2 regions of the Priestia sp. MDV22-iso46 genome follow, and region 1 is predicted to be linked to the other one. Evidence: riboswitches for the same ligand, from Rfam matches in the RefSeq annotation. Region 1 holds a riboswitch; the other holds the start of a gene.

Evidence for each region. Region 1 has a riboswitch for FMN ahead of AC4NPH_RS13830 (ECF transporter S component). Riboswitches for the same ligand answer to the same signal wherever they lie in the genome.
Region 2: it holds a riboswitch for FMN, as region 1 does, so the genes downstream of both, ribE (riboflavin synthase) here and AC4NPH_RS13830 (ECF transporter S component) in region 1, are expected to answer to the same signal.

What each region holds. Positions count from the first base shown of each region.
Region 1 is NZ_JBZVWT010000002.1:363,141-368,301, forward strand. Features, by position in the region: gene AC4NPH_RS13820 (peptidoglycan DD-metalloendopeptidase family protein) at 1-447, shown strand, start outside; gene serA (phosphoglycerate dehydrogenase) at 479-2,053, opposite strand; FMN riboswitch at 2,352-2,494, shown strand; gene AC4NPH_RS13830 (ECF transporter S component) at 2,649-3,224, shown strand; gene AC4NPH_RS13835 (ferredoxin) at 3,303-3,551, opposite strand; gene AC4NPH_RS13840 (YpbB family protein) at 3,809-4,858, shown strand; gene AC4NPH_RS13845 (RecQ family ATP-dependent DNA helicase) at 4,882-5,161, shown strand, end outside.
Region 2 is NZ_JBZVWT010000001.1:1,663,190-1,668,350, forward strand. Features, by position in the region: gene AC4NPH_RS08560 (hypothetical protein) at 1-432, opposite strand, end outside; gene ribH (6,7-dimethyl-8-ribityllumazine synthase) at 869-1,339, opposite strand; gene AC4NPH_RS08570 (bifunctional 3,4-dihydroxy-2-butanone-4-phosphate synthase/GTP cyclohydrolase II) at 1,431-2,624, opposite strand; gene ribE (riboflavin synthase) at 2,641-3,300, opposite strand; FMN riboswitch at 3,579-3,729, opposite strand; gene AC4NPH_RS08580 (YkvI family membrane protein) at 3,837-4,871, opposite strand.

The DNA of each region.
Region 1 (5,161 bases):
AATACATACGGACAGGTTGTTTTTATCAAACAAACAAATGGATACGAAACGGTCTATGCTCATCTAGAGGAACGTTTTGTTGCAGAAGGAAATCGTGTAGCCGCAGGTCAAAACATTGGACGAGTTGGCAATACAGGGCGATCTTCAGGTGCACATTTGCATTTTGAAGTTCATCAAGAAAGTTGGAATCCGGATAAAACCAATGCAGTAAACCCACTTGCCAAATTGGACAAGCAAAAACTATCGGCATACGTAAAAAGCGATTTAGCTGCCACGGTTTTTCAGCAGTTACATCAGACTTCTGATAACTGTATTCTTATCCATCAAGGAGATACATTATCTGAGCTCGCAGTCAAATATGAAGTAGATATTGATCAGCTAAGAAAGTGGAATCATTTAGAAAATACGATGTTAAATGCAGGACAAGTGTTAAAGATAAGTCCATAAAAAAAGAGCCGCTAAGGCTCTTTTTTTAATGTCACAATTCAATACGCTGTATGGTCACAATTTCGCTTGTTTGTTTTAACGAGGAAATGACAGAATCATCTAAAAGTTTATCAAACGTAAGCATCATAATGGCTTCTCCGCCTTTTTGCTTACGGCCCACTTGCATGGTAGCAATGTTAATACGTAAATCTCCAAGTACTTTCCCTACATTTCCAATAACTCCGGGCTGATCACTGTGACGGATATAAAGAAGATGTCCTTCCGGATAAAAATCAATATCAAACGAATCAATATTAATAATTCGAGGTCCATAGCCTGCTATATAGGTGCCCGTAATGGTAAATATACGCTGTTCCCCTGTTACGGTAACGTCAATCATATTGGAATATCCTTGCGTATCTTCCGATGTTTTTTCACCAAATGTAATTCCTCGTTCTTTGGCAATCATAGAAGCATTGACTTCGTTAACAGGTGAGTCGATCCGATGAGTTAAAAAGCCTGATAACAAGCTCCGTGTAATATAAGTGGTTTCCAAATCCGTCACTGTACCTCCGTAGGAGATAGAGATATGCTGAACAGGTTCTCGCATGCATTGAGATAAAATGGCTCCCATTTGTTTAGTAAGGCTCGTAAACGGCTGAATTTTTTCAAAAACTTCTTTAGAAAGCGTTGGCAAATTAATGGATGAGCTTACAGGATTACCTTCTAGAAAACGCAGAACGTCATGTGCCACGTCCTCAGCAACGTTAAGCTGGGCTTCTTTTGTAGAAGCTCCTAAATGGGGAGTTGTAATAACTTGATCAAAATGTAACAAAGGGTTATCAATCGGCGGCTCAACTTCAAATACGTCAATAGCTGCACCTTGAACATGGCCAATTTCTAAATAATGAACTAAGGCTTTTTCATCAATGATTCCGCCGCGCGCGCAGTTTAATAAAAACACACCCTTCTTTGTTTTGGCTAATGTGTCATGATTGAGCAATCCCTTTGTTTCTTTCGTAAGCGGAGTGTGCACGGTAATTACATCCGCTGCTGCTAGTAATTCATCCAGGGATAATAGTTCTACTCCTAGCTTTTCAGCTCGGGAAGAGGTTAAAAAAGGATCGTAAACGTGAACGCTCATATTGAAGGCTTTTGCGCGTTTGGCAAGTTCTGAGCCAATTCGTCCAAATCCGATAATGCCCAGGTGTTTACGATTAAGCTCTGTTCCAACAAATGCTGAGCGGTTCCATTCGCGCGCTTTAACTGAAGCATTTCCTTGGGGGATATGACGAAACAAGCTAGCCATCATAGCAAATGTATGTTCCGCCGTTGAAATGGTATTTCCGTTCGGCGCGTTAATAACGACAACCCCTCGTTTGGTTGAGGCTTCAATATCAATATTATCGACCCCAACTCCAGCGCGAGCAACAATTTTTAAATTCGGCATTTTTGCCAGCAAATCCTCTGTAACCGTCGTAGCACTCCGTACTAAAAGCGCATCGTACGTATGCAAATCATTCTCAACTTCTTCAACTTTTTTTCGCGTAAGATTCACATGAGGAGCTTCAAGTAGTGGAGCAAGACCTTCATTGCTAATTGAATCAGCTACTAACACATTATACATGACGTGAACATCTCCCTTGGATTTTACTATCATCAAATATTTGATAATTTACCATGTTAAAAAAATTCTGTCAATTGTATTTTTCAAACTTTACGATTAGTTATCAAATACACAATTATAAGCGTAAATTGGAACTATAAATATGTCATAACGCTGTTGGTTATGCACTTATTTCCTTATTTTACATATAAAAACAGTAATGAAGTTTATAAAAGACATCAATTTAATATGAATTAAAAAACTTCTTTATTTACTTTTAATTCGAGATAACATATAATAAATTCATAATTAAATATTGGTCTATCTTCGGGGCAGGGTGAAATTCCCGACCGGCGGTAAAAAACAAATTGTTTTGAGCCCGCGAGCTTATATGTAATACATACGAGCAGATTTGGTGAAACTCCAAAGCCGACAGTACAGTCTGGATGGGAGAAGGTGGAGGTTCAGCGTTCAAAACCTAATGTGATGAACGTTTATTAAATATGCCTGCCATGTCTCCTCTCAACGAATCATTTGTTGGGAGGTTTTTGCGTGGGGATATAAAGTTGAACCTTTCTTCTTTGAAGAGTGGATCACAAAGAAGGAGAGAGGCAAGATGCAACAAAGTAAGAAAACTCAAAAGCTGGTTGTACTAGGAATGTTAAGTAGTATTGCTTATATTTTAATGATGATTAATTTTCCAATTCCTGGATTACCTCCGTTTTTAACAATTGATTTTAGCGAAATTCCTGCACTCGTAGCAGCACTTGTATTCGGACCGATGGCTGCTGTTATAGTAGAAGGAATAAAAAATTTATTGAATTATTTAATTCAAGGAAGTGCTACAGGGGTTCCAGTTGGTCAAGTGGCGAACTTTGTGGCTGGTTTACTGTTCGTTCTTCCTGTATCATACATGTTCAACCGATTTAAAACGGCTAAAGGCGTAACGATAGGTTTGGTTACGGGTACGGTGGTAATGACGGTACTCATGGCTGTCTTAAATTATTATGTCTTCTTACCAGCGTATACAATCTTCTTACAATCGCCAGAAATGTCTAGTGAACAAGCACGTCAATATATCGTTGCAGGTATTTTGCCGTTTAACTTAATAAAAGGAGCAGCAACAGGGGTTATCTTTGTCTTATTGTTTTCAAAAATGAAGCAATGGATCACGCGTCGCATTGCTGTTTAATTCAATCGCTCTCCCGGGGAGGGCGATTTTTATATATAAAAAAACCTGCAGCATGTACACTACAGGTTTGCTCAATACTTATTCGAATTTATTAGCATCGCCTTCGAATTTTTCATCCGCTACGCGAATTGAATCCGTAGGGCAGCCTTCCATTGCATCCATCATATCATCTTCTAGATCTTCTGGAATTTCTACTACACCTTGGTTATCATCTAATGTTACGAATGCAATACCTTCATCATCATAATCATAAATGTCTGGTGCTGCTGCTCCGCAAGCGCCGCATGCGATGCAAGTATCTTTATCAACAATTGTATATTTTGGCATAACAAGACCTCCTGTAAAGTGTTCGAAAATTTCTCATTATATAATCTCTTCGCGAATCAAGAGTGAAATTTCTCCTTATTCATTGTAAAATGATTTATAAAACTTTTCAATAGAAAAGTCACTGAGAATGCTTATCAAATCAAGGTTTCTTCACTTACCCAAACGTTTTGATACATAAAGGAAAGAGCTAAAAAGCCTTTATCTCACATGCTATTGGTCACTTTTGGTACAATGAATGAGAAAGGAAGTTGACACCTTTGAATTATATTCAAGTTAGCATTTTATTTTGTATAAAACAGTTAAAAGGTGAGCGAACCGCCTATGGTATTTATCATTTATTAACAGGTAAAAAGTCAGCTCAAACGATTCAAGACGGAAAAATTTTTGGAATTTCGTTTCTTTTTCAGTCATTTGTTTACTTAGATAAACGGTCTTTTGAAACCTGCGTTGCATATTTAAAAGAACAGCAGTATATTGAAGAAACTGAAAATCAAAAGTATGTGATGACAGATAAGGGACAAGCACGCCTTGAAGATGAACTGACGGCTCGACCCTTTCATCCAGCTTTAGACGGATGGAAATTCGCAAGCAGTACTCAATTATTTTTAGCAAGAATCACTTTGTTCATTCAGACCTTATCAAACCTACAGTATTTTCAAAAAGGGTTTTTACCCATTTCCAAAAATCCTGAGGTTATTCAATGGGTCAAAACTTATATTATGTCTCAAAAGCAAACGCGTCAAGAGTTAGCGGCCGAGCTATTCGAAGAGCTCCGAACGTGCTTGAAAGGTTGTACGGAACGGGACGCGTCTCTTTTTGTTTTGCAACTGACTGGATACCAAAGAGTAGGCTTTACAAAAAATCAGTTAGCATATCAATATGAACTCGATGAGCATTATGTTCATATTCAACTTTTAGGGGTTATTCACCATATCATTGAAAAAGTGAGTAAAAATAATGAAAGCTTTCATGTACTTTCTTCTTTTTTACGTGATCTATATTTAGAATTGCCTTTGACAAGCTCGACGTTAAAAACGTATAGCTGGCTTCAAAAAGGCAAGACGCTTGAAGAAATTGCTTATATAAGGCGTTTAAAAGAAAGTACAATTGAAGATCATATTGCAGAATTAGCTCTGTTTGTTCCATCTTTTTCAATCGATGCATACGTATCGCCTAAGCAGCAGGAAGAAATTGTCTCAGCCTTTGAAGGTTTGCGTACAAATAAATTAAAGGTGATAAAGGAAGAAGTAAAAGACGACGTTACCTATTTTCAGATTCGTCTCGTATTAGCAAAACATTTTACCTGATACTAAAAAAAGTGGTGTTTGATGTGAAGATAGAACAACTTCTACAGAAACAATTTGGCTATAGCCAATTTCGACTAGGACAAAAAGAGATTATTCAAGATATTTTAACGGGTCATAATGTGTTAGCGGTTCTTCCTACAGGAACAGGAAAATCATTGTGCTATCAGCTCCCAGCTTATTTGTTGAACCGACCGGTGCTGATTGTATCTCCTTTAATTTCACTGATGGAAGATCAAGTTCAACAACTAAAGGCAAGCGGAGAAAAGCGAGTTATTGCCTTAAATAGTTTCCTACAACAAGAAG
Region 2 (5,161 bases), on a different contig from region 1:
TACATACCAAATCTTTGAAATGCTAAAGCCTATGGTCATTAAAACGCCTGTATAAATTGTTTTCCACCAGTGATGTGTATAAATATCCCAGTGTAAAAATAATTCTTCAATCCCCATAAATATAGCTGAAATGAATAAAATATAGCGGAATTTTAATTGATAAGCAGCTACCACCATAGCCATGATTGGAAAAGCAAACGCTTGAGAAGTTAAGGAACCAAACAAATTATCAAAATATTCATTGGTCATAAAATCAGGATCGTAATCGTAACTTTCAAACAACACAAATACAACATACTCTAGTACATAAGCCATTCCAATGATAAAAAAAAGCAAAACGACTAGCTTTTTATCTTTTTTACGTATGAATACTGTAAGCAAAACGGCTGTGCTGATAATAATCAATGCAAAAAAAGCAGTATAATGAGGCATAGACGTCTCCCTTTTACGACCTAATTATTACTTAGAGTAAGACGTTTTAGCCAAATTATACATAGCTAGCTTCTATTCAAAAGAGCTTGAGACATAACTACATCAATCCAATCTAAAGGCGAACAAACGGGATACATGAGATAGTTTGGATCGCTTTCTACACTGCAGTTGAGTTCCGTGCAAGACTTCGCTTTCCGCGGGCGGCCGCTGAGCCTCCTCGTCGCTTCCGCTTCTGCGGGGTCACACTTCTTCCGCTTTTCCCGCAGAAGTCTTTGCCTTACCCTTTAGTTAGAAGCCACTACATACCTGAAACCTACGTTCACCATGCCAATGAAAAAAATCCGAACGATTCATCGTTCGGATCTTCTTTCAACTAACATACTTTTGTTTCAGCCTCTTTTAACTCTTCAGCTTATAAAAACTGGAATGGTATCTATTATCCTTCAATCATTTTTGAAAGGTTAGCCATTTCGATAGCTGATGCTGCAGCTTCCCATCCTTTATTTCCTGCTTTTGTTCCTGCACGTTCAATTGCTTGCTCAATTGTTTCAGTTGTTAATACACCAAAGATAATTGGCACGCCTGTTTGTAAGCTTTGAGATGCAACGCCTTTTGCTACTTCATTACATACAAAATCAAAGTGTGGAGTAGCTCCTCGAATAACGGTTCCTAGCGTAATCACTGCATCATATTTTTTAGATTCAGCTAATTTTTTGGCGATTAATGGGATTTCATAAGCGCCCGGCACCCAAGCCACGTCTACGTCTTCATCAGCTACGCCGTGACGTTTGAGCGCATCTTCTGCTCCACTAAGTAAACGGCCTGTAATAAATTCATTAAAACGCCCTACCACGATTCCGATTTTTAATCCTGTGCCTACTAAATTTCCTTCATATAAATGATTCATCTTTTGTTCCTCCTGCTAGTATTAATATATAGTTATTTACATTTCTTTTCATGAATTAGCTTCATTTGTTATAACGAAAAAAAGTGTAAAATTATAAATGTAATAAATGACCTAATTTTTTAGCTTTTGTATCTAAGTATTTTTTATTGGCATCCACTGCCGGCATTTGAAGAGGCACTCGCTCGATCACTTCAAGGTCGTAGCCTTTTAGCCCAGTAATTTTACGAGGGTTATTCGTTAAAAGCTTCATTTGTTTGACTCCAAGGTCTTTTAAGATTTGAGCACCGATTCCATACTCTCGCAGATCCGCCGCAAACCCGAGTTTTTCATTCGCTTCTACGGTATCGTATCCTTCTTCCTGCAGCTTATATGCTCTTAGCTTATTTAGTAAGCCAATACCTCTGCCCTCTTGACGCATATACAGCAGAATGCCGCGTCCTTCTGCTTCAATTTGCGTAAGAGCTGCGTGAAGCTGAGGACCGCAGTCGCAGCGTTCAGAACCAAACACATCTCCAGTCAAACACTCAGAGTGAACGCGAACGAGAACGGGGCTATTATGATCAATATCACCTTTGATAAGAGCCACATGTTCTTTATTATCAAGTTTATTTGTATATCCTACAGCTTTAAACTCACCAAATGCCGTAGGTAAGCTCACTTCTACTTCACGGCTAATAAGCTGGTCATGTTTGCGGCGGTAGGCAATCAAATCTTTTATTGTAATCATTTTTAAATCAAATTGTTCTGCAATTTTTGTTAAATCTGGTACACGTGCCATTGTTCCATCTTCATTCATAATTTCACAAATAACACCCGCAGGCTTTCCTCCTGCTAATACTGCTAAATCAACAGCAGCCTCTGTATGACCTGCACGCTGCAGAACGCCCCCATCTTTTGCAATCAATGGGAAAATATGTCCTGGGCGTTGAAAATCACTTGCTACCGTCGCTTCATTTACAAGAGCCATAACCGTAGCAGAGCGTTCGTATGCACTGATACCTGTTGTACTTGAAATATGATCAATACTTACTGTAAATGCTGTTCCATGTACATCCGTATTGTTCGCTACCATCGGGTGAAGATTCAATTTATGCGCAATTTCTTCATTAACAGGTGTACAAATTAATCCTCTTCCATGAGTAGCCATAAAGTTAATAACCTCAGGCGTCGTTTTTTCGGCTAATGCAATAAAATCTCCTTCGTTTTCTCGATCTTCATCATCGCATACAATAACCACTTTTCCCTTTTTTAACTCTTCAATGGCTTCTTCTACTTTATGAAACATCTCTTTCACCTCACTGTTAATTTGTAAAACCATGCTGCTGCAATAAATCCTTCATGTTACCTAAACGATTCGAGGCGCCAGGGGTTGACTTATTTGTCATCATCTGATGCATATATTTAGCTAACATATCGCATTCAATATTCACCTTGTCTCCTCGCTGTTTGTCTCCAACGACTGTGTGAAGCACCGTATGAGGAATAAGAGAAATAGTAAATGATTGGTTGCTGACATCAAAAATAGTAAGACTTGTTCCGTCTACGGAAACAGACCCTTTTAACATCATAAATTCACGAAGTTCGGGATCGACTTGAATTTCATAATAAAAGGCATTTCCTTTACGTGTTTTGCTTACAATGGTTCCAATTCCATCAACGTGTCCGCTAACGAAATGCCCTCCAAATCGGCCATTTGCAGCCATCGCCCGCTCTAAGTTAACACGTGATCCAACGGTTAGAAGCTGAAGGGTACTTGCTTTAATCGTCTCCGGCATGACATCGACCGTAAATTCATTTTGAGAGTAAGCCGTTACGGTTAAACAAACGCCGTTAACTGAAATACTGTCCCCTAAGTTCACATCTTCTAACACGGTCTTCGCATCAATCGTAAGAACAATTGCTTCTGTGGCCTTTTGAATACGTTTTATTTTTCCAATCTCTTCAATGATACCTGTGAACATTTTCTTCACCTGCTTTGGCGCTATTCCAACTTCTTATACCGTTTTGAAATAGCAGCTGCTTTTTTTTCATATTTATCTTTCCCCCAACCACTGAAAATAAAAAAGCCCCTTGAACAAATGTCCAAGGGGTCGGCTGAGCTGAATCAGTTTTATCTATGCAAAATTCCGCTAATTGTATACGAAATAAACAGTTATATTTTGTGTACAAAAACAAGGGTAGCTTTAAAAAAGGCAAACGTGTCCCTTATTAATTCAACACAAAAAAACAACTGTGCTTCCTGATCCTTCTCCCATCCAGACTTTTACTGTCGGCTCTAGATTTTAACTAGATCCACCGCTAACATACATCGTATGAAAACGGGTCACGGGCTTAAAAGCATACGCTTTATCACCGCCGGTTGGGACTTACACCCGACCCCGAAGGATAATATATTCGACTGCTATAGTCTTATTTGTTTTACATTATAGCAAAGTAAAATCGACTTGTCACATCATTTAACTTCGTTTTTTCACATCTATTCTTTAAAATCCAGCTTTTAGCTTATTTTTTCTTTTTTAATACATAGCATCCATACAAAAGCTAGTCCAATATAGCCAAATATCGGATACAAAAACTCAAGAAGCTGGGCATATCCGAATTGCCCAATAATAAAGCAGGCCAAGATAATAAACGCAAAAGCTTGTTTGTCATTCAGGGGAAGAAATGACTGAAGCTGCTTAGCGATTCCAAATACATTTCCAATCAATGTAGTAAAAATCTCGCCTAACACAACTACCGTAAATAAAACATTCACCCACGCTGAGATATTTTTAACAACGGCACTCATCGGAATATCAAGTTGAAATGAATAAGGCAAATTGGAAAGGGCAAGATGAGTAGAAACAAGCATAAACGTAAGTACACACCCTCCTATTACGGCCCCTTTTTTAATCACGCTCCTATCCTTCACGGAGCTTCCTAATGGAACCAAAACGGCCTGAGCCAAAGCTAGATTTAGGGAAATATATAAAAAGGGACTAACCGCCCACTTCCACTGCGTGACGAGCGTTAAATCCGGCTTCGTTTGAATCAGTGAGAAATAGCTGATATTTGGCACAAAGATGATAAAAGCAAATGAAAGCATCATCGGCACAACAAGAGAATTAACCATTAAAATACCGTTAATTCCTTTTGCGATAAATATATAAGTTAAAACAATTGTAAAAATCATCCCAACAGGAGGCCACAGTCCAAACTGTTCTTTTCCTATTGCCCCCGTACTCGCTAGCATGACTGAAGTTACTCCAAATAAAATGACAATCATTACACCGTTTACCGCTTTTCCAAGCACATCACCAAATAAATATGTATTAAGCTGCTGATAAGAAGAAGCCCCAATTGCGTGCGAAAGCAGCATCATTTTTGAACCTAGCCAAATAAAAAACAAGCCGCTGACCAAAATTCCGACCATTCCAAGTTCCCCGTACTGTGTAAAAAATTGAACGATTTCCTTGCCTGTTGCAAAACCGGCTCCTACAACGGTGCCTACATACGTAGCAGCAACCTGCAGCGTGAGTTTCCACCTTTTCATGCCCATCACCCTTCTACCCTTCATAGTTCACTATATGTAGAAACGATTAAAAAAAGACGAGCCTTTTTACGTGTAAATCTACGCATATCCCAGCGCTTGTGCCTTTTCGTTTATTTTTTATTTTTCATTTTCTTTTTGTATTTCTCACAAAAAACTCCTTAACCCCTAACATAACAGTCATTTTTAAACAAAATATACGGATATTTTCCCTTTAGCTTTTAAATTTCCCTCAATATTTGCTGGAAATTCACAATTTACTGTTGTATAATTTCTAAAAATCAGATAAATTA